2 regions of the Shewanella sp. SM73 genome follow, and region 1 is predicted to be linked to the other one. Evidence: predicted binding sites of a transcription regulator. Region 1 holds the regulator's gene; the other holds the start of a gene.

What was found. Region 1 encodes LexA, which represses DNA repair genes until DNA is damaged. Its sites were predicted from a motif close to TACTGTATNNNNATACAGTA; they were not measured.
Region 2: a site for LexA is predicted at 7,739-7,758, ahead of dinG (ATP-dependent DNA helicase DinG). Genes of this name have one in related genera too.

Annotation. Positions count from the first base shown of each region.
Region 1 covers NZ_JAKKRY010000010.1:58,514-75,179, forward strand. Annotated here, with positions in the region: gene L5M51_RS14465 (MATE family efflux transporter) at 61-1,428, opposite strand; gene L5M51_RS14470 (polysaccharide deacetylase family protein) at 1,451-2,497, shown strand; gene L5M51_RS14475 (SCO family protein) at 2,498-3,130, opposite strand; gene cyoE (heme o synthase) at 3,178-4,083, opposite strand; gene L5M51_RS14485 (COX15/CtaA family protein) at 4,098-5,075, opposite strand; gene L5M51_RS14490 (hypothetical protein) at 5,075-5,620, opposite strand; gene L5M51_RS14495 (SURF1 family protein) at 5,711-6,475, opposite strand; gene L5M51_RS14500 (DUF2909 family protein) at 6,474-6,692, shown strand; gene L5M51_RS14505 (cytochrome c oxidase subunit 3) at 6,697-7,572, opposite strand; gene L5M51_RS14510 (cytochrome c oxidase assembly protein) at 7,569-8,150, opposite strand; gene ctaD (cytochrome c oxidase subunit I) at 8,152-9,744, opposite strand; gene coxB (cytochrome c oxidase subunit II) at 9,754-11,289, opposite strand; gene L5M51_RS14525 (cell division inhibitor SulA) at 11,693-12,205, opposite strand; gene lexA (transcriptional repressor LexA) at 12,202-12,822, opposite strand; gene plsB (glycerol-3-phosphate 1-O-acyltransferase PlsB) at 12,983-15,406, shown strand; gene mtr (tryptophan permease) at 15,406-16,662, shown strand.
Region 2 covers NZ_JAKKRY010000001.1:47,219-63,884, reverse strand. Annotated here, with positions in the region: gene L5M51_RS00285 (TonB-dependent receptor domain-containing protein) at 1-52, opposite strand, end outside; gene L5M51_RS00280 (TonB-dependent receptor) at 874-3,510, opposite strand; gene L5M51_RS00275 (porin) at 3,781-4,992, opposite strand; gene L5M51_RS00270 (DNA polymerase II) at 5,215-7,644, opposite strand; gene dinG (ATP-dependent DNA helicase DinG) at 7,782-9,854, shown strand; gene L5M51_RS00260 (sulfite exporter TauE/SafE family protein) at 9,864-10,637, shown strand; gene L5M51_RS00255 (primosomal replication protein) at 10,628-11,296, shown strand; gene L5M51_RS00250 (DUF2057 domain-containing protein) at 11,306-11,995, shown strand; gene L5M51_RS00245 (histone deacetylase) at 12,025-12,933, shown strand; gene L5M51_RS00240 (late competence development ComFB family protein) at 12,967-13,257, shown strand; RNA gene ffs (signal recognition particle sRNA small type) at 13,476-13,573, opposite strand; gene L5M51_RS00230 (ComEA family DNA-binding protein) at 13,833-14,195, opposite strand; gene megL (methionine gamma-lyase) at 14,422-15,615, opposite strand; gene L5M51_RS00220 (YcjF family protein) at 15,957-16,666, opposite strand, start outside.

The sequences.
Region 1 (16,666 bases):
ACATTTGTAAAATCAACATAATAATGATTTTGAGATTAGTAAACTACTGTCTTTACAGATTTATTTCTGTAAAAAGGCCTGACTGAAATAATAATGCCCCGCGAGCGTTAGGCTTCTGACGATCATGAAGACACTCATCGCGGCCCAGAGGGCATGGTTGCCTTGCTCTGGTAGTAATAGCAGCTGCAGTAAATACCATGTTGGGAAAAACGCGCCAAAGGTGGCGAGTATCATGCTATTGCGCATCACTTTTCCTTTAGCGGCACCTATGTAAACCCCATCGAATAAATACGAGCTAAAGGACCATAAAGGCAAGAATATTAGCCAGATAAGATAGGTTTGCGCAGTGGCTCTGACCTCATTAATACTGGTCAATAACGCGATAATATTACTGCCAAAAAGACTAAATACAGCGCAGAATCCTAGTGCCGTTATGGCCGACCAGCACCAAGCTAAGATCACAGCTTCCCTTAATTGTTCTGCCTGTTTTTGCCCATAGGCACGGCCGACTTCTGCCTCGGCATAATAGGCTATACCATCTAGAGCGTAGGAGATTAATAGCAGTAAATTCAATAACACGGCATTGGCCGCAACGGTATTATCACCTAGACCTGCACCATGGAATGTCATAAAGGCAAAAGCTGCCTGCAAGCAGAGGCTACGGACAAAAATATCTGTGTTGAGCCTCAGTAATTTGCCATAACCCGTTAAGGTGACATGGGGGAATAGGTGGGATAAGTGAAACTCGGGTGCACGCTTGAGTTGTTGTAACACCATAGTGAGTGCGACTGAGAAAGCGGTGATATCGGCAAAGACTGAGGCGAGGGCAGCGCCTTTAACTCCCCAACCCAAGCCGAGGACAAACACCACATCGAGAATAATATTGGCAAGGTTCGCTAAAATCAGCTGCCACATGGCGGCTTTAGGTTGTTGTCGCCCTAAGAGCCAACCTAACATTACTAAATTGAGCAGGGCGAAGGGCGTTGACCAAATCCGTACCTGAAAATACTCGCGGCAATAACGTTCGACCTCGCTACTCGCTTCGGATAATCCTAACGCTAAATTCAATATCGGGACTTGCAGTGCGATAACGCCTGCGCCCAATAACATTGCTAGCATAGCGCCTTGGACTAAGAGTTTGTGCTGGGCGTGAAGATCGTCAGCACCAAAGGCTTGCGCGACTAAACCTGTCGTCGCCATACGCAAAAATCCCAATAACCAAATGATTAATGTGATAATCGTTGACCCGACAGCGACTCCCCCTAAATAATAGGCCTCACTCAGATGACCTATAACAGCCGTATCGACTAAGCCCAACAGCGGGATAGTGATATTGGAGAGTATCATCGGCAGGGCGAGCGCTAGTAACTGGCGATTTTTCGCGCCGTTGAGCATGAGGTCGAGCCAAGTTGATTTAGCAGTATTCATTAATTTCAGAGGTGTTCACATTATGGTTAAACGTGTGCTGTTGGCACTCATAGGGCTAATGACGTTTTCTGCCCATGCCGTGGTCATTCTGCAATATCACCATGTGTCAGAAACCACTCCGGCGGCAACCAGCGTTACGCCCGCGCAATTTCGTGAGCAAATGCAGTTTCTCGTCGATGACGGCTTTATGGTGATCCCGCTTTCTAAAGTGGTTGAAGCGATCAAGCAAAAACAAGATTTACCCGCTAAAACAATCGCAATTACCTTCGATGATGGTTATCGCAGTATAGCGACTACGGCGCATCCTATCCTAAAGGAATTTGGATTCCCCTACACCTTGTTTGTGGCAATTGAGCCGATTAAACAAAAGTTTACCGAGATGATGACTTGGGATGAACTCATCACACTATCCAAGGAAGGCGCCGATATTGCTAATCACAGTTGGGCGCACGAACATTTGATCCGCTCCTTAGAAAACGAATCACAGGCGCAGTGGTTAGCGCGGATAAAAGCCAATATCTTAGATACAGAAAAAGCGATTGCAGATGCCACTGGGCACAATTTTAAAATGTTGGCGTATCCCTACGGTGAGTACAATCAAGCGTTGCAGGATATGTTAACTGAGAACGGCTTTGTCGCTTTTGGGCAACAGTCCGGTGCCGCCGGGCCCTATTCGCCATTAACGGCCCTGCCGCGTTTCCCCGTTGCTGGACAATATGCTGACCTAAAAAGCCTTAAGGCAAAGTTATACAGCTTAAATATGCCTGTGATTGCACAAACCCCAAGTGATCCTGAGTTAAAGGGTGGTCATTGGCGTCCAGAGCTTAAAGTGACCCTCGATATGAGTGATATCTCTGCTAAGCAAGTGATGTGTTACATCCAAGGTCAAGGCTCAAAACAGCCGACTTGGCTCAATGAAAACGAGTTTAGTGTTCAAGCGGATTTAGCCTTGCCTGCGGGGCGCTCGCGTTATAACTGCACAGCGCCGAGTAAGGCGCGCAATGGCTACTATTGGTTTTCTCAGCCTTGGGTGAGGCCAAAGGACGATGGCTCTTGGGTTAAAGAGTGATCAGCGGCTAGGTTTGTATTGCGCTACTATTTTTTCAAAATCGCTAATTAATTTATCATTTAATACCTGCGGCGGTTTGCCTAACGCTGCCGTAGGTTTAAATACCGCAACTCGCGTTCCCTGCGGCGATACCAACACATAACCTGCACTATGGTCGACTTGGTAATTTTCTCCTTCACCCACCATGGCATAAGTGAGTCCTAAGCTGCGGGTGAGTGGGAAGATTTGTGTCTGCTCGCCCGTGACCGCTTTAAATTCTGGATTGAAAAAATTAACATAGGTCAGGAGTTTATCCTGTGTGTCCCGTTTGGGATCGACGGATAAAAACACTACCTGCAATGGCGCTATTTTGTTTAGATCAGGATAAGCCGCCGCAAGTTTATTTAAGGTCGTAGGGCAAATGTCGGGACAAAAGGTAAAACCGATAAAAAATAAGCTCCATTTCCCCTGCAAACTGGCATTGGTAAAAGCTTGCTTGTGTTGATCAACCAATTCAAAGGGCGCTAATTCATAGGCCTGTGGAAACAGAAAACCGCTCTCTAACTCGATAGGTTTTGGGGGATTAAATTTCACCGCAAATAGGCCGCCAAGACCGAACAACAAAATGGCGATGACTAAAATTCTTTTCTGCATTATTCGCTCCATAAATACAGGTTAGCGCGACAAACTCGTTCCATACACTAGTTCCACAAATAGTGGTCTAGCAGTAATGCCATAAATAACAACATTAAATGGTAGATAGAGAAGCGGAACACTTGCATCGCTAAGCCATCATGATCCCGATATTTAAGTTGCCATGCTTTATAGATAAATCCCGTACTGAGTAAACTCGAGCTGACGAAATACACTGGCCCACACATACCAACCAGCACAGGTAACAGGCAAGCAATCGCCAGCAATACTGTGTAGAGCAAGATGCAGGTTTTCGTAAATTCGACACCGTGGGTGACTGGTAGCATGGGAATATCTACTTTGGCATATTCGGCGCGTCTGTGAATGGCCAGTGCCCAAAAATGTGGCGGCGTCCACGTAAAAATGATGATCACTAGCAATAACGCATGGCCGTGAAATTCGTTCGTTACTGCCGTCCATCCCAGCAGGGGTGGCATAGCTCCCGCAAGGCCACCGATCACAATATTTTGTGATGTTGCGCGTTTCAAATAGGCAGTATAAACCAAGGCATAGCCAATCAGGCTGGCAAAGGTCAACCAAGCTGTGAGTGGATTGACTAAGGAATATAAGACGATAAAGCCAAAACTACCTAAGCTAGCGGCGAAAATTAACGCGCGCGTGGCAGAAATACGCCCTTTGGGTAGCGGGCGATTGTAGGTGCGCGCCATTAAGCCATCGATACGGCGATCGATCAGATGATTCAACGCCGCCGCAGAACCCGCCATCATGGCAATTCCAAGCATACCCGCGAGCAAAGGTTGAACGGGCACCGCATGGGGCACAGCCAGACACATGCCGACGAGGACAGTGAGCAGCATGAGTGCGACCACTTTAGGCTTGGTCATTTCAAAATAGGCGCGCCATGTTACGCTGAAAGTGGGCAGGCTACTGGTGATTGAGAGTGGTTTTGCCATCTTGGATCCCTCGCTTATGCTTTGCGCCATAAAAAATAGTTGATTGTGACTAAGGTCAGTAGCAGTAGTGCCGCACCACCGTTGTGAGACACGGCAATACCGAGTGGTAAATGCATCACTACGTTAGAAATACCTAAGCTCACTTGTAGTATGACTAGGCCCACTAATAAAAGGCTTAAAGCCTTAAGTCCCGTAGCGCCAACAAATAATCGGTAGGCGAGCACGAGTAACAAGCTGGCAGTGACGATAGCGCCAATTCTGTGGGCTACGTGGATAGTCATTCGTGCAGGGTAATCGAGCACCCCAAATTCGAAGCTAGGGTGTTGGCCTTGGAACGGTGAAAATGCCTCGGCTATTGCTAAGTTATCTACCCAATTTCCCTCACAGATGGGTAAAGAGGTGCAGGCGAGCGCCGCATAATTCGATGATGTCCAAGCCCCCAACATAATCTGACCCACAAGGACGAATAGGCTCACCAACGCTAACGGTGCGAGATGTCGAGCATGGGTTTCGCTATTAAATATACGCCGAGGTCGGGTTCGCAGGTAAAGGAGTAACAGCAGTGAGATTAGGCTAAAGCCACCAATAAGATGCGACATCACAATTATTGGCATGAGTTTCATGGTCACAGTCCACATGCCTAGTGCTCCTTGAAAAAGGATCAGCAGCACTATGATGATCGGCAACTTTTTGGGTGCTTCCGGTGTTTTTAAGCACAAAATTAAGATGAATAACACCAGTAAGCCAAGTCCGCCTGCGATATATCTGTGGATCATTTCCAGCCAAGCTTTCTCTGGATTGATATCGTGATCTGGGAATATAGTTTGCGCATGGGCGATTTCATGGTCTTGGGTGGGCACTTTAATATGGCCGTAGCAGCCTGGCCAATCGGGGCAGCCGAGCCCTGCATCCGATAGGCGGGTGTAAGCGCCCATTAAAATCACCAATAGGGTAAAGACTAAGGTTAAGCGTAGGATCCAAGTTAGTTGCATCAATCTACCCTCGACAGTTTTAACAGCTTACGCAGATCCGCAATCAGCGCCTTGCCTTGAGCTAAATGTGCTTCTTTGCCCTGCACTTGAGGGTAGCGCAGGACTAAGCTGCCTAAGGGATCGACTATGATTAGCTGCTGTTCATCTAACCATTTGCTTAAGTCTGCATTGGCGGGGCGAGTGTTGAAGTGAAAGGCGCTTAAGGCGTTAAGATCGCTGTCGGGATGGGTGAGGATGAGCGGTTCTACTCGCGCCTGATCTGGCCCTAGCGCTGTGTGGCTTTGGCGCAAAATATACAGGCGTTCGCGGCAAGTATCGTTGCATTTGGCGGGCAATAAATATAGTAGTTGCCATTCTTTGGGATTAGAATTTTCAACCCCAAGGCTGGCATAACTGGTTTCGGGACTGATCAGCTCGCCATGATTGGTGGCACCGCCATGGTATAAATTCAGGCTCAGCACTAGCTTAGCAATCACTACGGGGGCAATAAACGCCAGCAGTAATAGCCCTAATGCTTTGTGTTTAGATTTGTTCTGGGAGTTCATGCTTGCTCCTCTCATTCAAATTATCCCTAATTTATTGTTTTATATTTATTTAGTTTTATTAGTGTCTTGCTAAGTATGGTACGAATTTCCCTATTGGCTCCTTGAGTTTGCGACTGTTTGGGCGCTATGGCGTTTTACATATTTAATCCCTTGCCACAGCATTAGTCCTGCAAATACGGCTGCCATCGAAAACCACTGCAACGCATAGCCCCAATGTTTTTGTGCCGACAGTGGGAAAGGTTGCCAAGGATGGGGCAATGTGAGGGAAGGTAATTGCTCTGGTTGCAACACGACAGGTAACAATGGGTGCCCTAATACCTTAGCCATTTCGGGCATATTTAAATTTTGAAAGCGAATACTTGTCCCTGTTTCTGCCATTAAAGCTTGGCTCAAGGGATTGATTTGCTTTTGATAAAGCTTGCCTTCGATATTTAATTCCCCGCTTAGGGGAGTGATGTGAGGCAACTCATCACGATGGGAGCCTGAGGCAACAAAGCCTAACTCGACCAGCAACCAAGGTTTTTCAACTTCTACTTGCAGAGGTTGAAAGGCTAAATATCCCACTTGACCTTGATAGATTTGATTATCCAGCAGCCAGATTTGTGAGCTTGCGGGAGTGGCGCGTACTTGCAGTCGATAACCCGTTACGCCTTCTTTGCCGACCTTGAGTTGGAGCTGCTCAAAACTTAATGGCAGCAAAGCTTGCCTTGCTTCCATTTGGGCTAAAAGCGTCGTTTTATCTTCACCACGGGCTAACTGCCATAAACCCAACTTGACCAATATAGTTAATACAGCCACAGTCAATATCAGTAGAAAAACCGTTAATTTATTCAGCAGAACATGAGGATATTGTATGAATAGCCTGTTCATTTTTAAGTTGGTCTTAGTTCTGCTGTTGCTATTCATCATTTTTAATCTAGGTCGCGCCTTGTTTATTATGGTGAAAGGTGATGAAAAAGTGCCTATGAGCCGTTATCTTGGGCGGCGAGTGATTTTCTCCGTGCTCGTTATCTTGTTATTGCTGGTGGCCTTAGGGACTGGGTTAATTAGCCCCAATCCCACGCCTTACTAAAGCACTAGAGAACGTAAACGAAAATAAACAAACACAGCCAGACCACATCCACAAAGTGCCAATACCAACTCCCTGCTTGGAACGCAAAATGTTTATCTGCGCTAAAGTGCCCCTTCAACACTCTGAAAAACAACACGAATAAAAAGAGAGTCCCCAGTGTGACATGCATGCCGTGAAAGCCAGTTAACAGGAAGAAGGTGTTGCCATAAATCCCAGAGGTCAGGGTGAGTCCCATTTCCCGGTAGGCATGCATATATTCTTCTGTCTGTAAGGCAAGGAAACCCATACCCAAGAGTATGGTGATACCAAGCCAGAGAGTAATGGCAGAACGTTTACCTTTTTCTAGGCTGACATGGGCGAAATGTAAGGTAACTGAGGAGGTTAGCAGTACGATAGTGTTGATTAATGGCAGTCCAGTCCATGGCATGGCTTGGGTTTTAGTGCCATCTGGCGTAGTTATGAGCGGCCAAATAGCTTCAAACTGAGGCCAGAGCACTTCGTGGGTCATGGCATTATTCGATGCGCCACCGAGCCAAGGCACTGCGAACATGCGGGCATAAAATAGTGCCCCGAAAAAAGCCCCGAAAAACATGACTTCCGAAAAAATAAACCAGCTCATACCTTGGCGAAACGATCGATCCATTTGGCTAGAATAGAGCCCTGCCATCGACTCTTGGATCACGGTTCTAAACCAACCCACCAGCATGAATAGGATCACAGCGATCCCAACCAGCAGCACATAACCGCCACCGGATGCACCTGATTTCAACTGCTGCACGAAAAGGCCTGCACCAGAGGCGATTAAGAACAAGCCAATGGCACCTATAATAGGCCAGACACTTTGGGATGGAACGTAGTAAGTCTGATGTTTCGTTGTCATTTTGCAGCTCCTTGCTCTATGGCAGACGCTAACTGCTTGTCGGTAATGTCGTAGAGAGTGTAAGAGAGGGTCAGAGTGTGGATAGACTCAGGTAACTGAGGATCCACATAGAAAATGAGCGGCAGCTCTGCGCTAGTGTCCGCCGCTAAGGGTTGTTGATTAAAGCAAAAGCATTCTGTTTTATTGAAATAAGCGGCACCTTGGCCGGGCGAAACTGAAGGTATCGCTTGGCCAATCGTTGCTTTAGCGGACATATTGCGCGCCAAAAATGCCGTATGGATTAGCTCGCCAGGGTGAACTTCGAGCCGTTTGGTTTGTGGCGCAAATGTCCATGGCATGCCTGTTTGTACCTGAGAAATAAATTCCACAGTCACTATTCGGCTTGTATCTACTGTGATTGCTTGATAACTACTCGCGGTATTGGAGGGTTTTCCATTGATACCGAGTTGCTCGCACAACACATCGTAGAGCGGCACCAGCGCGAATCCAAAGCCAAACATGCCAATACAGCCGATAACTAACATGCTGATAAGTTTACGATTTGACTTAGGTTTATCTTGCTGGTGTTGGGTTGCCATTTCATTTCACCTCAGGTGGTGTCGTGAAGGAGTGGTAAGGCGCAGGGCTTGGCAATGTCCACTCTAAACCCTCGGAACCTTCCCAAGGTTTAGCGGGGGCTTTTTCGCCGCCTCGGATGCACTTAATTACTAATACTAAGAAAATCAATTGCGATAAGCCGAAGGCGAACCCACCAATCGAGACGATTTGATTAACATCGGCAAATTGAATCGAGTAGTCAGGGATACGCCTTGGCATACCTGCGAGCCCAAGGAAATGCATCGGGAAAAATAGCACATTGACTGAAATCACCGAGCACCAGAAATGCCATTGTCCCAGTCGTTCGTTGTACATGTGCCCCGTCCACTTAGGTAGCCAGTAATAGGCCGCTGCCATGATGGAGAAAATCGCACCAGTTACGAGTACATAATGGAAATGTGCCACAACAAAATAAGTATCGTGGTACTGGAAGTCAGCGGGTGTAATGGCGAGCATTAATCCCGAAAAACCGCCAATAGTGAAGAGTATGATAAAGGCTACAGCAAACAGCATGGGCGTTTCGAAACTGAGTGAGCCGCGCCACATAGTGGCAACCCAGTTAAACACTTTCACCCCAGTTGGCACTGCAATCAACATAGTGCAATACATGAAGAACAGCTCGGCAAACACAGGCATACCTGTGGTGAACATATGGTGCGCCCACACGAGGAACGACAGAATTGCAATACTAGCCGTAGCATAAACCATGGATGCATAGCCAAATAAGGGTTTACGACTGAAGGCTGGGACTATTGCAGAGATGATGCCAAAGGACGGCAAGATCATGATGTAGACTTCAGGGTGGCCGAAGAACCAGAAAATATGCTGGAACATCACAGGATCGCCGCCGCCAGCCGCATCGAAGAAACTCGTGCCGAAAAACTTATCGGTCAGCACCATAGTCACTGCGCCAGCGAGTACGGGCATAACTGCGATCAGTAGGAATGCCGTGATAAGCCAAGTCCAGACAAACAATGGTAACTTCATCCATGTCATGCCTGGCGCGCGTAAATTCACTATGGTCACAATCACGTTGATCGCGCCCATGATCGAACTTATCCCCATGATATGAATAGAAAATACAAAGAGCGCAGTGCTATCTGGGCTATAAGTTGTTGATAGTGGTGCGTAGAAGGTCCAACCAAAGTTAGGTCCGCCACCTTCCATAAATAGCGAACTGAGAAGAATAGTAAAGGCGAAGGGGAGTATCCAAAAACTCCAGTTATTCATCCGTGGCAGCGCCATATCGGGCGCCCCTATCATCATAGGGATCAGCCAGTTAGCGAGCCCTGTAAAGGCTGGCATTACCGCACCGAATACCATGATCAGCCCATGAACAGTTGTCATTTGGTTGAAAAAGTTGGGCTCGACCAATTGTAATCCAGGTTGAAAGAGTTCAGCGCGGATCACCATGGCCATAGCGCCACCGGTTAAGAACATAATGAAGCTGAACCATAAATACAAAGTACCTATGTCTTTATGGTTGGTGGTTAGCAGCCAGCGCATGATGCCCTTTGGCGCACCATGATGATGCTCATCATGGGCTGCGGTTTGATCTTGAGTCGTTGTGCTCATCATTATCCCCTACTGTCCATGACTTGCGATATCAGCAGGTTGCACTGTATCGCCGGTATTGTTACCCCAAGCATTGCGTTCATAGGTAATGACTGCTGCAAGTTGCTGTGGGCTAAGCTGTTTGCCAAATGCCTGCATAGCCGTGCCCGTTTTGCCGTGCATCACAATATCGATGTGATTGGCGACTGGTCCAATGGCGATAGCACTACCCACTAGCGCGGGGAAGGCGGGTGGTATTCCTGCACCTGTCACTTGATGGCAGGCAGCACAGAAGGTCGCGTAGACAGTTTCACCTTCGGCCATGAGGGCGTCATGGCTGAGTGTGGGGAGGCTTGCGGGATCGACTGCAGCTGAGACGTCTGTTGCAGGTGTGGGTGTTGGGGTTGTACTGCTTGGTACCGCGGCGGATGTTTGTGCAGAATTGCCGTTCATGTACTCGTTGACGTCTTTGGCTTGCACTGCATCGTCAGTATTATTGCCCCAAGCATTACGCTCGTAGGTAGTCACTGCCGCGATTTCTTGTGCAGTCAATTGCTTACTAAACGCTTGCATGGCTGTACCCGTTTTACCGTTGAGCACAATTTCAAGGTGGCCGCTGAGCGGTCCCGTTGCAATCGGGCTACCTTTAAGGTGCGGAAATACGCCTTGCAACCCTTCGCCATTGGGCTGGTGGCAGGCTGCGCAGTGCCCGAGGTAAACTTGTTCACCTTGAGTCATCAACTCTTCTTTACTTAGGGTTTGTGATAAAGCGGCTTGAGCGGCTTCAGCCGCAGCACCTGCGGCTTGTTTCTGCTCTGTTACCCAAGCCTCAAACTCGGCTTCAGGTAACGCTTGTACTACGATAGGCATAAAACCATGGTCTTTTCCGCAAAGTTCGGCGCATTGACCGCGGTAAATGCCGGGTTTGTCGATGCGAGTCCAAGCCTCATTGATAAATCCAGGGTTGGCATCTTTCTTAATGGCAAAGGCGGGTACCCACCAGGAATGGATGACATCCTCTGAAGTCATCAGAAAGCGGATTTTGCGGTTTATCGGTAGAACGAGCGGTTTATCGACTTCCAATAGATAGTTTTCACCCTTGGTTTCGGTGCCTTCAATTTGTGCTCTGGGTGTTGTCAGTATGCTATAAAAATCAATATCTTGATCGAAATAGCTGTAATGCCATTTCCATTGGGACCCCGTGACTTTTACGGTGAGATCGGCGTTGCTGGGATCTTCCATTGCGATTAAAGTTTTTGTCGCTGGAATCGCCATTAAGATCAAAATGATAAATGGCAGAATCGTCCAAGCGATTTCAACTTTAGTGCTTTCGTGAAAGTGGGACGCGACAGCGCCTTTGGATTTTCTGTGGTTGATCATGGCGTAAATCATGACGCCAAAGACCACTAGGCCTATTGCGCAGCAGATATACAAGATGGTCATGTGCAAGTGATAAACCTTGCCACTGATCTCGGTCACGCCAGGGGTCATGTTGAACCGCATGTCTGCGGCGGTCAACGGTGGTGCGAAAAGCACCACGAGTAAACAATACAACAATTGCTTCACAAGACTTCTCCTCTGCCAATTGCGAATAGCAACTACAAAGAAGAGCAACACAGTAAGTCTCAACTCTATGCAAACTCTTCAGTTCCCAAAAAAGCTTTTTTGACTTCAACGTGCGTTGGCGGCTGTTACTTTTAATCAAGTATTGTTACTGCTGGTAATTAGCCACGCTGGCACATACTGCTGAAATAAATCTGTTCTCTATTTTTAGTGGCGCTTCGAGTTCGATAAATACTCGATTCATTGACCACGGAAGGTGATATATCATCACCGACTTAACCAACCATACTTGCTGTTTAAATATTGATCAAGATCACTTATTTATCTAATTATCTGAAAAATTGCCAAAAAAAAGCCTCACATTCATAGGTGAGGCGGCTTTCAAGGTAAAAAATTAAATGAATATTTAGTGTACAGCGCTAAAAAAAGATTGCTGACCGAAGAGATTGCCTTGCTCAATGCGTACGTCGGCATGTAAGTGACTGTTTACGTCTTCAAGCACTATGCCCATAGCTCTGGCACTTTTAGCCACGATTTGTAGGCGTCGATTATCCCGCGCATCTAATGATTGAGTCCAAGTAATGACTGCACTGGACGTACCACTTGTCAGGGCTTTTTCCATCGCCCACAGGGTTTCGACTTCATCTTTAGCATGTACCAGCAAAACTCTATCCATACGCACACCCGCGTTAGCGAGCGTTTGCTTGTAGCCAATACTTGGTGGGTTGATGAGCACTAACCAACGGCCCTGTTGGCTTAACTGAGCGAGTTGTGCACTCAGATGAATTAATTCTTGGCGACCTTGAGTCTTAGTTGGCATGCAGGCGATAGGCGCATGGTGCCAGTCATAGTCGGCATCACGGACTTCATCGAGCCACAAGCCCGGATGGCGGGGGGCATTGCCAAGTAGTTTATTCATAGCCAATCTCCATTACGGATCACACCGACGGCGAGTCCTTCAATTGTTAAACTTTGGAAGCCTAAATCCACTTTAATCGGGGAGTAATCTTCATTTTCGGCATGTAGATAGACCACATTACCTTTTTTTTCGAAACGTTTAACAGTGACATCGTCATCGACTCTAGCGACAACCACCTGACCATTTCTAGCTTGTTCTACTTTATGAACTGCCAGCAAATCACCTTCGAGAATGCCGATATTCTTCATGCTGTCGCCTTTTACTCGCAGTAAAAAATCGGCGGCGGGATGGAACATGCTTGGGTCGACTTGGTAGTACTGTTCAACATGTTCTTGGGCGAGGATAGGTTCACCCGCGGCCACTTGGCCGATGAGCGGTAAACCTGTTTCAGTCAAATCTTCGATTTCCGCAGGCAGACGAATGCCCCGAGATGTGCCAGGCATGATCTCAATGCAGCCCTTTTTCGCCAACGCTTTAAGGTGTTCTTCAGCCGCATTGGCGCTCTTAAAACCTAAACGGGTTGCGATTTCTGCCCGAGTGGGTGGCATGCCAGTATCGGCAATATTTCGTTTAATTAGCTCTAATATTTCAGCTTGGCGTGGCGTCAAAGGTCTCATGGTGTTTCCTGTTTTTCTATACAGTTACTGTTAGTATATACAGTATTATTTGCAGCGCAAGTATTAACCACTTTTTAGCTATGTTGGAGAGAATTAGCGAATATTACCCATAGTCTGGTATTCTATCGGGCTAGTAAACGCACTTAATTGCATAAGAATAATGCCTAAACACGACTCTCTTTGGTTGAAATCATTACGTTGGATCCAAAAACACTTAGTGCACACTATTGTGGTGCCTCAGGATCCCTTTGCCGATCTGAATCTGGATGCTTCCAGACCCCTTGTTTATGTGATGAAAACAGAATCCCTCAGTGACATAGCTGCTTTGAGCGAAATAACGGCTAAGTTAGGTTTACCAAGCCCTTATGAGCCTCTAGTGGCTAATGGTGTGACTGCGCCTCGGGTTGTCTGTCTTCAAGGACGTAAGCCACTGTTTGGCGAGCGTGCTGGTAATGAGCCTTTCCTCGAATGTTTTATGCGTTTGTTAGCCGTGCATAAGGAACGTCCTGAATTAGATATTCAACTGGTACCCGTGAGCTTGTATTGGGGTCGCACGCCAGGGAAAGAAGACGACACTATGAAGGCGGCCGTATTTGAGCGGGAAAACCCGACTTGGCTGCGCAAGTGCTTGATGATTCTGTTCTTAGGTCGACATAACTTCGTGCAGTTTTCGAATGCCGTATCCCTGCGTTACATGGCTGACGAACATGGCACCGACATGGGGATTGCCCATAAGTTAGCACGGGTTGCGCGCGTGCATTTCCGTCGTCAACGTAAGGTAATGACAGGGCCTGTGCTGCCAAACCGCCAAGCACTGTTTCATTCGTTACTCAAATCTGAGTCGCTGCGCAAAGCGATTCAAGAAGAAGCCGCCAGTAAAAAGATTTCTGAGACCCAAGCGCGCGAGACGGCTATTGAGTACCTCGATGAAATAGCAGCCGATTACTCAGATAGTTTAGTGCGTATTGCCGAGCGTTTCTTAACTTGGTTGTGGAACAAGCTTTATAGCGGGATCAACATTAAAGGCGCCGAGCAAGTTCGCCAGCTGCATCACGATGGCCACGAGATTGTTTATGTGCCTTGCCATCGCAGCCACATGGATTACCTGCTGTTATCGTATATTTTGTATTATCAAGGCATGGTTCCGCCGCACATTGCTGCTGGCATCAACCTCAACTTCTGGCCCGCGGGACCTATGTTCCGTCGCGGTGGTGCCTTCTTTATCCGCCGTAGTTTTAATGGCAACAAGCTGTATACCGCAGTATTTCGTGAGTATTTAGATCAGCTGTTTGCTAAAGGTTATTCGGTGGAATACTTCTCCGAAGGTGGCCGTTCACGTACTGGCCGTCTGTTGGCGCCGAAAACTGGCATGATCGCCATGACGATGAACAGCGTACTGCGCGGTATTGAACGTCCTGTCACACTTGTGCCTGTGTATTTAGGCTATGACCATGTGATGGAAGTGGCGACTTACCATAAAGAGTTAAGCGGTAAGAAAAAGAAAAAAGAATCTGTGTGGCAGGTGTTCGGTGCCATTCGCAAATTAGGTAATTTTGGCCAAGGTTACGTGAATTTTGGCGAGCCTATTACCTTACAAAATTTCTTAAATGAGCGTGCGCCAAACTGGCGTGCTGAGTTGGCCGATGATCCCGAGCAGAAACCAAGTTGGTTAACTCCAGCGGTAAACGTGCTGGCTAATCGGGTGATGACGCGTATCAATGATGCCGCAGCCGCGAGTTCGGTGACTTTGACTAGCTTAGTCTTACTGGCGACAGATCAAAACGCCTTAGAACGTAGTCTGCTGGAGCGTCAGCTTGATTTGTATCTGACCCTACTCAAAAAAGTGCCTTACACTTCTTATACATCTGTTGCCGAAGGTGATGGTAAGCATTTAGTGCAGCAAGGTTTAGAGCTGAACAAGTTTGTTGTTAGTGCCGATCCTTTAGGGGAAATAGTGTCTATCGAAGCGAGTCAGGCTGTGTCTATGACTTACTATCGTAACAATATCATTCACTTATTTATCGTACCGTCATTAATTGCGAGTTGTTTAACCCACAATGAACAGATCCTGCGCCAGCAAGTGGTTTCAATCGTTGCCGATTTTTATCCACTGCTGAAAGCCGAACTCTTCATGGGAATTAAAGACTTACCAGCCTATGTTGAGCAAGTGCTGGATTTCCTGATTGGGCAAGGTTTAGTGGTTGAGACAGATACTTTAGCTGTCGTGCCTGAGCACTCAAGCCAATTATTGTTGTTAGCCAGTTCAGTGAGTGAAACTTTGCAACGCTACGCTATTATTTTCAATCTGTTAGCGAACAGACCTAAGATGGAGCGCTCAGAACTTGAGTCTGAGAGCCATTTACTCGCTCAGCGTTTAGGGGCTTTACATGGTATTACCGCGCCTGAATTCTACGATAAAAAACTCTACGGTACTTTGAGCGTGAAGCTCAAAGAATTGGGATATCTGGCGGATAGTGAAGATAAGTCCAATATCAATCGCATACGAGATCAGGCCAATAGCTTATTACGTCCGTCAGTGAGACAAACGATAGTGGCGAGTGTCACCGCGGAGCACACAGTTTAATGGCAAATCATATGAATGCGGCTAAGCATAAGCCCGCAGGTAAGTCCTTGCTTGGTGGTGCCATGATTATTGCTGGCACGACCGTAGGTGCTGGGATGTTTTCTCTGCCCGTGGTCGGTGCAGGTATGTGGTTTGGCTATTCGATTTTAATGTTATTGGGTATTTGGTTTTGCATGTTGATGTCGGGCTTATTGTTGCTCGAAACCAATTTACATTTCGAACCCGGTGCTAGCTTCGATACCTTAAGCAAGCAAACTCTTGGGCAGTTTTGGCGGATAGTGAACGGCGTTTCTATCGCTTTCGTGTTGTATATTTTGACCTATGCCTATATCAGCGGCGGTGGTTCGATTGTGAATCATAGCTTGCAGGGCATGGGAATTGAGTTACCGCAAAGTGTGGCAGGGCTGGTGTTTGCCATAGTATTGGCGAGCATAGTGTTGATCAGCACTAAGGCCGTGGATCGGATTACCACGATTATGCTCGGCGGTATGATCATTACCTTCTTCCTCGCTATCGGCAATTTATTGATCGAAATTGATGTGACTAAGTTGCTCGAACCTGATGGTAATAACAGCTTTTCACCTTATCTGTGGGCGGCGCTGCCCTTTGGTCTCGCTAGCTTTGGTTACCATGGTAACGTTCCCAGCTTAGTGAAGTATTACGGCAAAGATTCCTCCACCATTATCAAGGCGATTTTCGTCGGCACCTTTATCGCGCTGGTGATTTATGTCTGTTGGTTAGTGGCGACTATGGGCAATATTCCCCGCAGCCAGTTTATCGACATTATTGCCCAAGGCGGCAATATGGGGGTGTTGGTGGGCGCTTTGTCTGAGGTGATGGCGAGTAGCTGGTTAAACAGTATGTTGACCCTGTTTGCTAACTTAGCCGTGGCTTCATCTTTCTTAGGGGTGACCTTAGGTCTGTTCGATTATCTTGCTGATTTGTTTGGTTTTGATGATTCACGCTCTGGCCGAATGAAAACCGCGTTAGTGACCTTTGTGCCGCCAACGATTTTAGGATTACTGTTTCCCGACGGCTTCTTAGTGGCGATTGGCTTTGCGGCATTAGCGGCAACTGTGTGGGCGGTAATCGTCCCGGCGCTGATGGCCTATAAATCGCGGCAGTTGTTCCCCGATAGCACAGGTTTTAGAGTGATAGGCGGTACACCGCTGATTATTCTTGTGGTGTTATTTGGCATAGTCACAGGTGCATGTCATCTGCTCGCGATGGCAAATTTACTGCCGCAATATTCCTAATTTG
Region 2 (16,666 bases), on a different contig from region 1:
TACCAACTAATGCGTACTTTATTGAATGGCTTAAAAAGCTGTTCTTATACATTGTCAATCTCCCTATATAAGTATGTCTTTATTATAATATTCCCATCGTCATCACACGACGGGTCACACGAAAACGCAACACAACAATCTAAATCAGCCCAATAAAATCACATTTAAAACACTTAATCAACAATTGAAACGGAAATAACACAGCAATCGGCGTTTGTGAATAGTTTAAAGCTGATGATTAGCCATAAGCTTTGTCTAGTGTCAAATTGAATAAAAATCATAATGAATTGAAATTTAAGCATTTATTTTATAGTGATGGAGAGTTACCCATTATCAAATTGAAAAACAACTCAAACACAAATACTTGCAAAAAATTAACACTTAAAACCACTTTTAAGTATAAGTGCTCAAAAAAACCTGACATTTTATGGCTAAATTTTGTTCAGCAAAAAAATGGGGAGATCATTACAACATGGGAATAATTTTCAACAAACAACCTCAATTCTGCTTAAACATGCACTTTTAACCAAAGTGATTTTAATACCGATATTTGACTGGATTTGACTTGTCCTTGATTGCCAATAAGAACAATGACCAAAGACGTCTGTAATATTTAACGTGCACGGGCAGAACTGACGAGTTCTGAAAATGTGTCGAACAGATAACAATAAAAAATTTAATTACCTTCCATTTGAGAAGAACTCGTTATTTAAGGTGACCAAATCATTGAAATAAATGACTTAATCTAAATGACCATTACGCTATTACCAGTTAGTTTTCCATTTTTTCATTCTGATGATAAAAAACCCCAAGTTGCCTCAGGGTTTTTATTATTAAAGCTGGAACAGAATAATGACTCCCGCTAACGAGGATTTAGAACTTCATACTCGCACGAACAAAGAAATAACGACCTAACATTTCATAAGTATATGGATCTGTGTTTGAGTCATTATTACCTGTGTAATAGGGAGGCTCTTTATCGAACAGGTTATTGATACCACCTGATAGGCGAATATTTTGAGTTAAATCATAAGATCCTGATAGATCATGGTATATAACACTCCCTACCGTTGGCGCATAACAACTAGATTCTTTGCCTTTACAAGCAAATGAGTCCATCCCATCAATATAACGAGCTTCATAAGTAAAGCTCCAGTCATCTGCACTAGCAGTGATGTTCATATTACTCTTGAATTTAGCATATGCTCCCGTACCGCCGGTAATGTAACCACGATAATCCACAGCAACACCATCAGGATCGAATTCTTCATATTCGGTCAGAATTGATGTATCCCAACCTGCTTTCCAATCCAATCCCAGAGCTGAAAATGCATAAGCAACATTAATGTCATAACCCGCAGTGTTCGTCGCACCGATATTTTGTAGACCATTGTCAAACTTAATACGACCACTGTTATCAATCTGAATATTAGAAGATTGACACAATACAGTATCAGTATTGATCTTATTACCTGCAGCATCTAAACATTGGTTAGCAATATAATTGTTGTCAACAGAAGTTATAGTGTTTGTTAATTCAATATCGTAGTAATCAACAGTCATAGACAGACCATCTACGAAGCTTGGTGAATAAACTAAACCTATCGTCGTAATGTCGGCTTCTTCTGGGGTTAATAACCCATTACCGCCAACAGTGACTTCAGCTTGGTCTTGTTCTGTTGCAGGATGAACAATTTGTTCGAAGGATGGTGACTTACCACCATATAACTCATCAACAGTTGGAGCACGGAATGCAGTAGACAACCCCCCACGGAACATAAGGTCATCATATACTCGCCAAGTTAAGCCTAGTTTCCATGTAGTGTCATCACCAAACGTGCTGTAATCAAAATAACGCATTGCAGCACTTAGATCGAGTTGTTCCACTAGTGGTAACCCACTTAACAATGGGATAGCCAATTCAGCATAAATTTCATTAACGCTAAAATCACCACCGGTAGGTTCTACCCTAGGATCATTAGCTAACCCCTGTGCTGTTAATGAATCTGGTGTAAACTTTGCAGCTTCTTTACGATTCTCGTATCCAGCAGCAAAGCCCATCATACCCGCTGGTAACTCAACAATATCACCCGATAAGGTTGCAGCAATAATATCTAACTCACTTCCACCACTATTTACTTCGGTATAAATGAATGGAGTGATGCTCTCACCTTCCCATGAAGACTGTAAAAAAGGATCAAACTCCCCCTTTAAAACTGCTGCATTAATTGAACCTAAATTATGTAGATTTGCCAGAGTATCGACAGAGTCGTTGCGACCTTTATTATAAGAGGCATCCCAACTCCAGCCATTATCAAATTCACCTTCTACGCCTAAAACAATACGAATAGTGTCTACAACTTGACTAAAGTCACGGGTACCGGACTCAACCATGCGACGACCATAAGAGAGTTCCTCTCCAGGCTTAACCCATGGCAGCAGGTCATCGGTCATCCAACCACCAGCTGAAATAGGATTATAAACCCATGCATCGCTGTTCCAAATTGGTTGAGGAGCCATTTGTTGATTTGACCAACGCTTTGAATACATAGCCTCAGTAAAGAAACGAGTTGTATCTGTCAGCTCATAGGTTCCAGCAGCCGTGAGATTCAAGCGTTCCATTGGCGTCGATAGATAACTATCTTTCGCATAGTTATATGCATCATTTGCAGTAACATAATCATGGTAAGTACCACCTCTACCACTTAGATCTGCAGTATCGCCCCAAATATGACCACCTTGAGAATAACCACTACCACCGCAAAACAAGCTAATTTTACCACTTGCATCAGGCTTAGTTTCTGTTACAGGGCAATCAGAAAAATCACGATCAGCTTGGCTTGCCTCGCCACGCTTTGTATACTGTGCGCCTATAACGACATTGCCTTTATCAAAGGTGTTACCCAAAGTCATATCAATCGTAGACTCGTCAGCATCACCTTCTCCAGAAATGCCGGTTTGGGCGTTGACTTCAAAACCTTCAAAGTCTCTTTTCAAAATTACGTTAACCACACCAGCAATAGCATCTGTACCATAAACCGCAGAAGCACCATCTTTAAGTACTTCAACTCTTTGGATCATAGAAACTGGAATCGTATTAAGGTCAACAGTAGAAGCAGCTCCTGTACCAGAAGCAATCATTCGACGACCATTAACCAAAACTAGAGTACGGTTAGTGCCTAATCCTCTGAGGTTTATGCGAGAATTACCACCAGAACCATTATTTATGCCAGCGTTAGTCATAGCACCGCCAGCCGAAGTCATTTTCTGCAAAACATCATCAATCGATATTGCACCAGAGGAAATAATGGCTGAAGCATCAATCACGCTAACAGGGCTAGCCGTTTCCATATCTGCGCGTTTAATTCGCGAACCAGTTACAGCTATACGCTCAACTTTTGCTCCATCTTTATCATCTGCAAATGTAAAAGGTACATTTAATACCGTAGCAGTCACACCGCTAATCAGTGCAAAGCGCACAGATTTTGCTATCAAGTTTTTTTTATGCATTGTCAATCTCCCGGGAAAATCATGTTTTTATTATAATTTGCTTATTTAATAAGCAGTTTTAAACAAGAGCACCTTAAACATTCCGAAGTGCTGCGGGAGCATAAAATCATATGAGAGACATTTAATCAACAAAAAGATAACCAAATACAAACAAAAAATACACAATGTCATTTTGTTACAAATTGACTTATCGTTAAAAACAAAAAAGCCAGTCATTACTGACTGGCTTTTTGTTAAAACAGTGGTTTCTACTATATAGAAACTGGAAACTTAAAGTGTGTAACGGATACCAATGGCAACACCGTCAGATTCTGAAAGCGCCATTCTAGCTTCTTGTTCTTTATCTGCACTGGTAAAATCGCTGTAATCTTTACGTGCTTCTACGTAAAGCACTGTGTTTGGATCCCATACAAAGTGCAAACCAACCACGACAAACTGACGTTTGAACTCATCGTTAGGATCGGCATTAAAGTTAGGTTGAATGACATAGTCTTTACCGGCATCAAGCACGTTGTAAGAAATGAATGGGCGTAATCCATTGTCAAACTTGTAAGAAACTAAACTTTCAATACCATAGGCGTCTTTAATCAAACGACCAATATTGTCTGTGTCATGATTTTCTTGTCTGTTAACGTTTGCAGCAGCGTATAAGCCATTGCTATCGAAGTTACCCCAAGTGATACCCGCACCGTAGATAAGATCAACCGCAGTGGTTTGTTCGCCGTTACCAAAACTCACATCAAACTCACCGCGGTTAACACCCGCAGTTAAGGTCAGCATATCAGTGGCTTTATAGGTCACCGCGCCACCATAAGTATAATTGTATTCTACTTGTTGAGCCGCTTTATCACCGCTTTCCCAGTTCGCTTGACACTGAGCTTGTGAAATATCATCCGTTGTATCACAGGTATAGAAGCTGCTGTTTTTCAACTGTGCTTGAACTGCAAAGCTTACATCGCCAAATGCATTGCGATATTGAACTGTTTTATCACCACGGCCAACACCGTTTACCGCGCCATCATCTTTATTATAAGTGTAAACACCTGCAGTGTTACCGTCCCACACAAAACCATAGTTAGTGTTGTAAACGACATCGTACCAAGCGCCCCACTGCTTACCAATAGTCAGTGTTCCATAAGTGTCATGGGACAGACCAGCGTAACCTAAACGGTTATAAAAGAACTCTTCTTGAACAGATTCGAAGCGATTGTTATAGACTATGTCGCTACTACCTACAGGGTTCACACCCCATTCCAATTTAGCAAATGCTTTCCAACCGTCAGTCAACTCACGATTAAAACCAAAATTAATGCGAGATGCGCCGTTAACAACCTCTGTTTCCCCTTGAGTGTTGATCACGCGTGCATCAATAAAACCACCGATTTCTACGGCATTTTTATTATCTTTATAGATCTCGATAGCTGAGACTGATGGAACTAAAAAAATTGCTGCAAGCGCAGTTGCTACTAACGTCTTGTTCATTTGGTGCTTAACCTTTTTTGTTTATGTTCTGTCAACGTCATTCCGTTGTTATATTTCCTTACAATTTCCTCTTAAAGGGTAGCAAACTTTCAATATTCCCTCAAAGCTAAACCTAAAGAATATGTCGATTAACATCACAAAAACAAACCAGTTAACCTCTACAAAACAGGTTAAAACGCTACATTCGCCACCCTACGCAACACATAAAGAACATTAAAAACACTATATTAACAGTAACTGCTTTGACGCAATATCCATGTAGTTTAGTTTCATTATCGAAAAAACAGGCTCGGCAATAGGGCCAATTTGCTTATCAATGTAGTATTGGTAATCAATTAGTGACGTTCTGTACAGTAAGGATTCCGGTCCATTTACAGTAATCAGATAATCAATCTGCGCCCCACGCTTGCCAAAAGAGGCATCTCCTGTTAAGTCGCATAATTGTTGAGCGACTTTAACATGGGGAGAAGATTTAGCCGTGTAATCTTCAATATTGCGTCGCATACGTTTGCGAAATACCAAATCATCATCCAACTCACCATCAAGCAGCTTTTCAAACACACTGGCCAAATAAACACTGATATCCCTTTGGTTAAACATCCGTTCATAGAGTGACTCTTGAACTTTGCGCGCTAAAGGGCTCCAATCACTGCGCACTTGCTCCATACCTTTAAAAGTAAGCTCAAGTTCATCGCTCGCATTACGCCACGCGCCAACATAACGTTTTTTACTGCCTTCTAACGACCCTCTTAAGGTCGGCATAAAAAACTGCTCATAGTGGCGTTCAAACTGTAACTCGAGAAAACTCTCAACTTGATGATCTTCAGCGATCTTAGCCTGCCACTTAGCATTAATTTCCCGCGCCAGAGTGTTACCTAAGGCGTTAATGTCTGAGAGATCAGGCTCGCTGCCAAGCCAGACAAAGGTCGAATCCGTATCGCCGTAAATCACTTGATAGCCCATCTCTTCTATCCATGCGCGGGTTTGTTTCATGATTTGATGGCCACGCATAGTGATCGAACTTGCTAACTTTGCATCGTGGAAAACACAACCTTGAGAACCTAAAACCCCATACAACGAGTTCATGATAATTTTTATCGCTTGGGATAAAGGCGCATTGTGCTCACTTTTGGCCTTTTCGCGCTGCTCAGATAATGTTTGGATAAGCTTAGGTAAAATGGGCTGTTGCCGACTGAAACGGCCACCGAGAAACCCCGCAACACAGTCAGACTCGGGCAATTGCAAACCTTCAATTAATCCCTTAGGGTCAATCAAAAAAGTACGAATAATGGAGGGATATAGACTTTTAAAATCGAACACTAAAATATGCTTATAAAGTCCCGGTACAGAATCCATCACATAGCCACCGGGGCTTTCGATCCCATCACTCGCAGGAGCATCGGGAGCGACGTAACCTGCTCGATGTAGATGCGGTAAATACAAATGATTAAATGCCGCCACCGAAGCCCCAACCCGCCCCAACTCTAAACCTGTTAATTCAGCTCGCGCGAGGGCGAACTCCCATAATTGAGTATGATTAAAAATATCCCACACCAGACGGCTGTCAGTAAGATTGTAATGCGCTAATGCTTGTTTGTGGGCCTTAAACAGCTGATCAATTTCTTCAACGCGATTATCCACGTTATGAATGGCCTTGCCTTCACCTAATAATTTCCGCGAAACAAATTCCAACGAAAACCGCTCAAAATGATAGAAAGCGGCTTTAAGCCAATCGATACCATCGAGTACCACACGGCCCGGTAAAACTAAGGTTTCTGGCCGAAATTTATTATCGACTTTCCACTCAAGCTTTGCCCCGCCGCGGCCAATGGTGAGCGGAATACGATGTAATAATGCACGGCGTGACAATAGCGCGAGATCGAAACTCACCACTGACCAACCGATAATAAAGTCAGGATCAAACTCATGGAACCACGCGATTAATCGATGAATGAGTGCAGCCTCATCGGCCACCCATTCAATATATTCGGGAGAGTTTGATTCAGCCTCACCCACCATAATCACTTTTTCATAAGTCTGCTTGAGACTGTCTTGCTCTTCGTCTCGGCCACTGTATTGACCATATAGTGCAACTGAATAGAGTAAACCTTCAAAACTACATTCAAAATCCAGTGAAATACAGCGCAAATGTACAGCCGTTAAAGGGGCAATACTCTTAGCCCGCTCGGCGATAAACACGGGCAGCGAGTTAGCCTCAAGACTGTCGCTAGTCGGCGCAGAGAAATGCCCTAAAAACGCCACATCAAGTGCCACAAACCGCTCGATTAAATAACGCTGTTCAGGGCGAATGTCGGCTTCAAATAAAGGGATGTCGGCATCTTTAGCGATGCGCTGTAAGGTACGTAAACTATTGCTAGATTTAGCATAAACACCACTAACCGCGCCGCCTTTAAAGCTTTTGAGTGCTAACGGTACAAACCGCAATGCTTGACCCGGCGTTTGCAACTGCAAAGCCGTGACATCAGTTTGATGACAAAAACAAATGTGTTCAGTGCCTTGCACTTCCACCAGCACAGGGCCTTGGGCGGTAGCCAGATAATACTGCAACACTAAACTCCCATGACGATGAATCGCATGGCGTGTTAAGACTCGACCTTGTACACTAACGGCCGCGGTAGCCTCTGACTTCATCACATGGGTTCCCAAATCGCATAGCTAGTCAATTTAGATGGTTCCTCAATTTAAATGCCGCCAAATGGCAGAAAAGTTTCTTAGGCTATGCAATCACTGTTATTATGTACAGCATTAATTCGATAAAGTAGTGACGCATGTTACCTGACAATGTAAAAACCCAGATCCGCGCCATCTATAAGGATATCGCTACCGCCTTGCCTAATTTTAGGCCGCGCCGCGAACAAAACTATATGGTGGCGGAAATCTCTAAGACCCTCGCCGGCGACTATGATAAAGATAGGCGCATCATTGTGGTCGAAGCAGGCACTGGGATCGGTAAATCATTGTCTTACATCCTCGGTACCATTCCACTGGCATTAGCGAGCAAGAAAAAGGTCTGCATCGCTACCGCAACCGTCGCCTTGCAAGAACAATTACTGCATAAAGATTTACCCTTTTTTCTTGAGCAATCCGGCTTAAATTTCCGTTTTGGCTTAGTTAAAGGTCGACAACGTTATGTATGTCTATCGAAACTGGCGATGCTCATCGGTGACGACAACAGTACACAAATGGCCATGTGGCAAACTAAACCTGACAATAGCCAAGTGGCTATGATGCATGGCCTGTTAAAAGACTATAACGAAGGTCGCTGGAACGGCGAAATCGATACCTTAGCCGTGCCGCTGCCCGATCACCTGTGGCAACAAATCGCCTGCGACAAACACAGCTGTCATCGTCAAGTCGCCAGCCACAGAAATTGCCCGTTCCATAAAGCCCGCGAAGATGTTGATACCTGGGACGTGCTCATCGCCAACCACAGCTTGTTATTTGCCGATTTAGAATTAGGTGGCGGCGTGATTTTGCCCGATCCCGAAGACGTGTTTTATGTTATCGACGAGGCACATCACTTACCGATTGTGGCGAGGGATTTCTCCAGTGCGCAGGCCACGCTGAGGGGTGCCTGCGACTGGCTCGAAAAAATTGGTAAAACCTGCGCAAAGTTACAAAACCAAATAAAGAGCAACAATATCATTGCCCCCGCGCAGGCGATGCAAGATCATTTAGGCGATCTTATCGCCCAGCTCAATCAAGTGGCCCACTACTGCGATACCCAGACAAAGCACTTTGCCAATCCTGAAAACCGTCTGCGTTTTGAGCACGGCAAACTGCCGGACTCATTACTCATTCTCGCCGAAAACCTCGCTGTTACCTCTAATCTAGCCCTCAAACAGTTTAATAAAATGCTGTCACTGCTGGCCGAAGCGATTAAAGATGGCGACATTCCTAAACATCAATCCGAAGCGCTATTGGCCGAAACTGGATTTATGCTGCAAAGGCTCGAGAATCTACAAAAATTGTGGAAGATGATGGCCAAGGAAGATAAACATAAAGGTGCACCTATGGCGCGCTGGGTTGAGCTCATCACAGGTAAACAAGTGGATTATCTGTTTAGCGCCTCACCTATCGAAGTCGGCTTTATGCTGGAATCCATGCTGTGGCAAAAGGCCGCAGGCGTAGTCTTATGTAGCGCCACGCTGCGCGCACTCAATAACTTTGACCATTTCGTGCATCAAGTAGGTTTGTCACTCAACGATGGCAGTCGTTATTTAGCCTTACAATCGCCCTTCGATTACCCCAATAATGCGACACTTTATTTACCCAAAATGCGCACTGAGCCGACGGATGATGCCTATACGGCTGAACTTGCCGAACAAATCATCACCCTTATTGAAGGCGAAATGGCAACCTTAGTGCTATTCGCCTCCTACTGGCAGATGGAAAAAGTGGTTGAATTACTTGAAGGTAAACTCACCACTGAGCTACTTATCCAAGGCAATGCGCCACGGCAACAATTGTTAGAGAATCATAAAGCTAAATGCGATAAGGGCGAACCAAGTATCTTGTTCGGCACAGGCAGTTTCTCTGAAGGTCTCGACTTACCCGGCGATTATCTGACTAACTTGATCGTCACTAAACTGCCCTTTGCCGTGCCAACTTCGCCCGTTGAGCAAGCGCATGCAGAATATGTCAAAGTCAAAGGCGGTAATCCCTTCTTACAACTGACAATCCCAGATGCTTCACGTAAGCTTATTCAAAGTTGTGGTAGATTACTGCGTAAAGAGCAAGATTATGGCCGAGTGACCATTTTAGATAGGCGGTTAGTTACTAAACGCTATGGCAAGTCCTTACTGGACGCCTTACCGCCCTTTAGACGTGTTATAGAGTAGGATTAAAATTTGGAGTTGTTACTCGAGCCCAGTCATTGGGCCCTGTTGGCAGTTATAGGTCTTATCGCTGGATTCATTGATGCCGTCGTGGGTGGCGGTGGCCTATTGTCGATCCCCGCACTGTTAACCTTAGGCATTGCGCCGCATACCGTATTAGGCACCAATAAGTTAGCCGCAAGCTTTGGCTCTTTTATGGCGGCTTGGACCTATTATCGCAAGCACCTCTTTAAACCCTCGTTTTGGTACATGGCTTTTATCGCCACCTTTATCGGCGCAGTATTGGGCAGTTTCTTAGTCTATTTAGTCGATACTCAATGGCTCGGAAAAGTCCTGCCGCTGCTGATCATTGGCATCGCCATTTACAGTTTAGTCAGCCCCAATGCGATGTCAGACGTTAACTGCCAAGTACCAACCAGCAAGCCGCCAGCCAAGCAACAATGGCTACAGGGACTGGCTTTAGGCACTTATGATGGTTTTGCAGGCCCAGGCATTGGCGCATTTTGGACCGTCACATCTGGCTCTTTGTATAAACTGCCTTTACTGCACAGTTGTGGCCTTGCCCGTGCAATGACTTTTACCAGCAACTTGACCGCACTGACTATCTTTGGTTGGCTTGGACAGGTACAGTGGCAAATAGGTCTGTGGATGGGATTGTGCATGATGTTAGGCTCATTTATCGGTGCCCGCTGTGCGATTAAATTTGGCATGCCCTTTATCCGCCCACTGTTTATTTTGATCGTGCTAATGATTGCAGCGAATTTGGCATGGAGCGCATGGTTGTGAACACCCAACAATTAATGGTGATGCTGAAGAATCAGCTTAAAGCCTTAGAACAAGAAGTACTGCAACACGATAATCGACTCGCGCCGCCACAGCGCAAACTCCTGCAAGAAACAGAGCGTTTTAATCACTCGCTGTTTGTCCAACACGGCGCCCAACTCGGCCCCTGTATTGAACAAATTCGTAGCAGTATTATGCAGCTCGAAAAACAAATTAAGCTTAAACTCGCCCCCCAGACTATTGCCCTGAGCTGTGAGCGGATCCAAGATAGATTCACCGCAGTCAAACGAGCCTTGCTGACCACTTCTATCGACATTAAGTCTAAAACTCAGCAGCGTGCCAGTAGCCGTGCCCGTTTTACACAGCGCCAGAATCAGTCTCACCAAGCCAGTGGTTTCGATTGGATCGCCAATAACGTGATGCAAAATAGTCATGAGATCTACGAAGAATTGAACAAACATCTTAATTGGGCGAAAAAATTTGAACAAAAAATTGAAGAAATGGAATCAAAACTTGAAAACTGTCATAGTGCTGACAAAATAAAATTGCAAAATGACATCCTTTTGATGCATCGTCGTCTAGGAAAATGCAGGCAAGCTATTAGTTATATAGAAGATCGCATTCAAATATTCGAACGCCCGTATCAGAGTAATAACCGTTAAGGAGTAACAATGAAATCACTTTTGCCAATTAGCAGCCTGCTAGTATTACTCGGATCTGCCTCAGCCTTCGCTGCAGATCTGAACATTCCTATGTCATTTGAGTACCTTGCTCTTGATGGTAAAAAAGTCGAGTCGAGCGTATTTAACCATAAAAGCAGCTTAGAATTGGCCCCCGGCACTCACAAAATCGCCATTCGTTATCATGAAATGGTAGAGGATGATTTTAGTGACAGCCAAACCTTTGTTAAGTCAGCACCTTTCATCGTTACTTTAGATGTTGATGGCGACCATCAATATTACCTGCAAGCGGCCGAAGGTGAAGTCGTTAAAAAGCCTAAAGTTTACGCGCAAAACCCACAAGTCAAATTAACCCGTAGTGACAAAGGCAGCGTCAATTACCAAGTGGTGAATACCAATTTAGAAGAAGAAAGCTTCGTCTCTCGCCTTTTCAGTGGTAATCAAGCCGTTGACGTATCCGGTACTGCCGCAGCAGCAACCGGTGCCGCTGGAGCAGTAGTAGCTGTTGCACCTGCCCCCGTGACAACATCGGCGACCGTTAACGCAACATCACTCACCGCCCCCGTAGACACCTCTAAAGCAGCAGGAGCCAACCCACAACAAATGTTGCAATACTGGTGGCTACAAGCGGATGAAAAAACCCGTAAAGAATTTATGAGCTGGGCAATTTCACAGCTATAACAACTTGCGATAACGAGGTTTAGTCAATATTGACTCTGATCCCACTGGTTTATCACGCCAGCTATTCCAAGCTGGCGCTTCCTCCCCATCACAGATTTCCCACCACTAAATACGCACATTTACGGCAGTACTTACTCGATAACCACATTGCCACGACTGCACAGTTCCACGCACCAACGGCCATGAATGCAGAAGATGTAATACAAGTGCATCAACGCGAATATGTAGAGCAATTTATCGCGGGTACCTTGCCAACAGCGGCGCTAAGACGGATTGGTTTCCCGTGGAGTGAAGCCTTAGTTGAGCGTACCTTGCATTCAGTAGCAGGCACCACACTCACAGCTTCATTAGCCATAAATCAGGGTATTGCCCTGCACCTCACGGGGGGCTACCATCACGCCCATTACAATTTTGGCAGCGGCTATTGTATTTTCAACGACCTTATCCTCGCGGCCAGAAATGCCATCGCAAGCCATCAAGTACACAAGGTACTGATTTTTGATTGCGATGTGCATCAAGGTGACGGCAGTGCAACCCTCAGCCACCAACATCAAGGGATCATCAGTTGCTCGATTCACTGCAAAGAGAATTTCCCGAGTCGTAAGCAGTATTCCCACCATGATATTGAACTAACCAAAGGCAGCGATGACAATCTGTATCTCGAAACCGTGGAGCAGACACTCGCCCTCCTTATCCGAATCCATCAACCAGATCTGATTCTTTATGATGCTGGGGTCGATATTCATCAAAATGACGATCTTGGCTTGCTCAATATCAGCCAAGAAGGACTGTTCAGACGGGATTTAACTGTGTTATCAATGGCAAAATCGGAAAATATTCCAATTGCAGCCGTGATAGGCGGCGGCTACAGCAGAGACGCACTACAATTAAGCCAAAGACACAGCCAACTTTTTATTGCGGCAAATCATTTGTGGTAGCAAACTCAATGAAAACCGTCATGGAGCATAACAATGCAACTCGAAATCCGTAATTACTACGAAGTTCTTTTAATGGAAATATTGTCAGATGAAGGACTTATGGACGAACTTCCTGAGGACTATCTCGCCGACTTATGTTGCGTGACCTTAAATCAACTGCCAGTGCGCTACATACGCCACCTCGTCGATACTTACTTCTTTGAAGACTATAACGAGCTACAGGAATTAAAGCGTGAGATCCAAACCGCACTCGAAAAGTCCCGCGCTTTTCTTAAACAAAATCTGCAAAAAAGATTACAAGAAGAAGCCGAAGCCAATCGTTGATTTCGTTAAAGGTTACTGTTGAGAGCATTTTTAGCCGTTGTAGTGGCAAGAAAAGAGGCAGGCAATGGATTATCTCATTGTGCAGAAATATTAACGCTATAAATGATTAACAGCAGAAAACGGAAATAGTCTGTAAGCTAAAATATTGAATGATATAAATTGAGTAGATATAAAGAGGTACAACGGAAATAAACAGAGGAACTGTTGAATTGGAGGTTCCCCTAGAGCCGACACCCCGGCACACGAGTCGCTTGCTGCGGTTGCTCCCTTCCGGGCCTGGCCGAGTTCACAAGTTATCATTGCGGGGGGACCCTAGGGTCACCATAACTTCGAACATTACTTTGAATGACATAAACCAAAGCATTGCTTGAACGCGGAGGATTATCCCCCATGGACCCTATGGGATCAAGCGCTAATCGATAAGATCTCTTAATATCCCACCTAACTGCACAATCTATAAGCAAATGGAGTGATTGAAATGATAAAAGCCTGCAAATGCAGACTTTTATATATGTTTTACTGAATCTCTTATCATAAAAATCAGCAGGCTACACCGCAATCATCGCCAAAGGTGGTTACAACTTGATCAAATGGCGATTTTGCTCAATTATCTTAGCCCCAACACCAGAGACATTCGCTAAGTCATCTATGGCATTGAACTTACCATTTTTAGTGCGATAGTCGACAATCGCTTGAGCCTTTGCGGCACCAATCCCTTTGAGTACGAGTAACTGCTCGGCTGAAGCGGTATTGATGTTGACTTGAGCGGCATCTGGCATAGATTTTTTCGCATCAGATGCCATTTCACCCGCTTCAGTTTTAGCCTGTACTTTCACGGCGGCCTTGGTTGGGGTTTCTGTTGCGATTGCTGGGCTTGCCAAAAAAGCCGTTAATGCTATGGCACTCATAAAAGCAGGTATACGATTTGTGGTTTTCATAACAATTCCTCTATTCCATGATTTGCGGCCTTTCGTCCTACTTCCGTGGCCTCAAATCAAAAATAGTCTAAGCTGTCCCGAAATACCAAATCGGCGTCATAAATATTCACTATCGCTAAACTTCTGTCTTCGGCTCAATGAGCCAGTGCTTGACTATGATAAAAAGATGCAAAAAGCATCCTTTTATCATTCAAATAACTAGCGGTCTTTAAAATAACAACATTCATTAAGCTAATCGAGCTAGCGCTTGGTTCAAGTCGCCGATGATGTCGTCACAATCCTCTAAACCAATAGAGATCCGCAGCAAATTATCACCAATCCCAGCGGCAGCCCTCGCCTCTGACGTATAAGGTGAATGCGTCATCGATGCAGGATGTTGGATCAGGGATTCAGCATCACCTAGACTCACCGCAATTGAGAACAACTTTAGATATCCGACAAAGGCCATGGCTTCTTCTAAATTTGCCGCCAGTTCAAACGCGATAACACCACCAGCACGTTTCATCTGCTGGCCAATGAATTTATGCCCTTGATGAGATTTAAGCCCGGGGTAATACACACGTGTAATGCTTGGATGTTCCGCCAAAAACTCTGCCACGCGCTGGGCACTATCGCAATGGCGCTGCAAACGCACATCTAAGGTTTTAAGGCCGCGTAAGATCAGCCAAGCATCATGTGGCGATATCACAGCGCCAATATCCTTTAAAATTTCATACTTCACTTTATGGAGCTGTTCTTCACTGCCACACACTATCCCCGCAATCACATCGCCATGGCCATTCAGATATTTAGTCGCACTGTGGACCACCAAATCAATGCCAAAATCCAGCGGTCTCTGCAGTAATGGCGTCATGAAGGTATTGTCGACAATACTGACCAACTGATGACGTTTGGCAATATTCGCAATTGCAGCTAAATCAAATACCTGCAAATGCGGATTGACAGGGGTTTCACAGAAAATGACCTTAGTATTGGATTTGATCGCCGCTTCTATTTCTGTTACCGATGAAAAGTCCACTAGGGACACTTCAATACCAAAGCGAGCAAACTGAGTCGTCATTAGCGCATAAGTACAACCGTATACGGCATTCGACGCCACTAAGTGATCGCCCATCTGCAAATTAGCCAGCAATGCGGCGGATACTGCGCCCATACCAGAAGCAGTTGCGGCTGCGGCCTCTGCCCCTTCTAAAATCGCCATTTTACGTTCAAGCTCGGCAGTTGTCGGATTACCTAAACGCGTGTAAATATACCCCGACTCATTACCCGCAAATCGCTCACCACCTTGCTGTGCAGACTCAAACACAAAAGTCGCACTTTGGTAAAGCGGCGTCACTAAGGCACCAAAGGCCTCTCGCTCATGGCCGCCATGAATAACCTGTGTTGCCGCCTTCCACATCTTGCCTGACTCATCTTGCATACCTAGCTCCTTGTCATTGGCATTGAGCAGTTCCCGTTCTTGATTGATTGTTGGTGTGGAGCGCTCAATGCCCGCATTATGGATAATCTAATAGATAAGTTAATGAAACATTAGCCCTATCGAATAAGCCCTACCATAACGCGGCCAAGCACTTAAGCCAGTAGCATGACAAAAATAGCAGCGATCAAAGGTGTAATTAACTTGTTACATAGCACTTTTACGTCGCACTTCGTCATTCTCTTTATCTGCAAGAATCATAAAAAATGCGCCAAGGAACAAGTCCATTAGCGCATCTACTTTCGGCTATTTGAATCGTTTAATCATATGATATTCAATAGCATCTACTCTTTAGACTTATCTTTAGATGACCGCGATACCCTATCATCAACATCGGCGAACTGGCCTTTTAATGCGTCGCGGCCTTCCTTGGTAAACAGCTTGCCTGAAAACTGCTTAAGTTCGATCAACAATTCCTGATGCACTTTAGACAATTTAGGCCTTTGCTCCTCCCTAAACACAATCGGCCGACACAGCGCCATGGCTTGATATCCAAGGCGCGCCGTTAACATGCCGCCCCCTAAACCTTGGGCCAAGCGAGCAGATAATTTACCTGTCATTTCAACCGATAACAGCTGTGTCCCTAAATCAGTGACTAACTCACTAGTGCCCGCATAAATAATATTAATGATGATACTGCGGATAAGTTTAATCCGGCTCCAATAACCTAACTCAATGCCATAACAACGGGCCACATCGCGCAGCATACGTTGATTACGCCAGAGGATAATCGCCATATCGAGCACTGCTAACGGACTGGCCGCCAGTAGCACTGCCGACTCAGCCGCATAGCGTCGCACGACTTTTTTGGCCAGTTCATCTCGCTCCGTCAGCACTAAGTCCTCGAATAACAAGACTTTCTCGGCATCATTATGTTCATCTTTTAATGAACGGCGAAGTTGCTGCAAACCTTGGCTGTCTTCATAGTGACAAACGATATTATCGATAAAGCTGTCTGCTTCACCCATTTGCATGCTCTGCGCTAGCCTTGCAC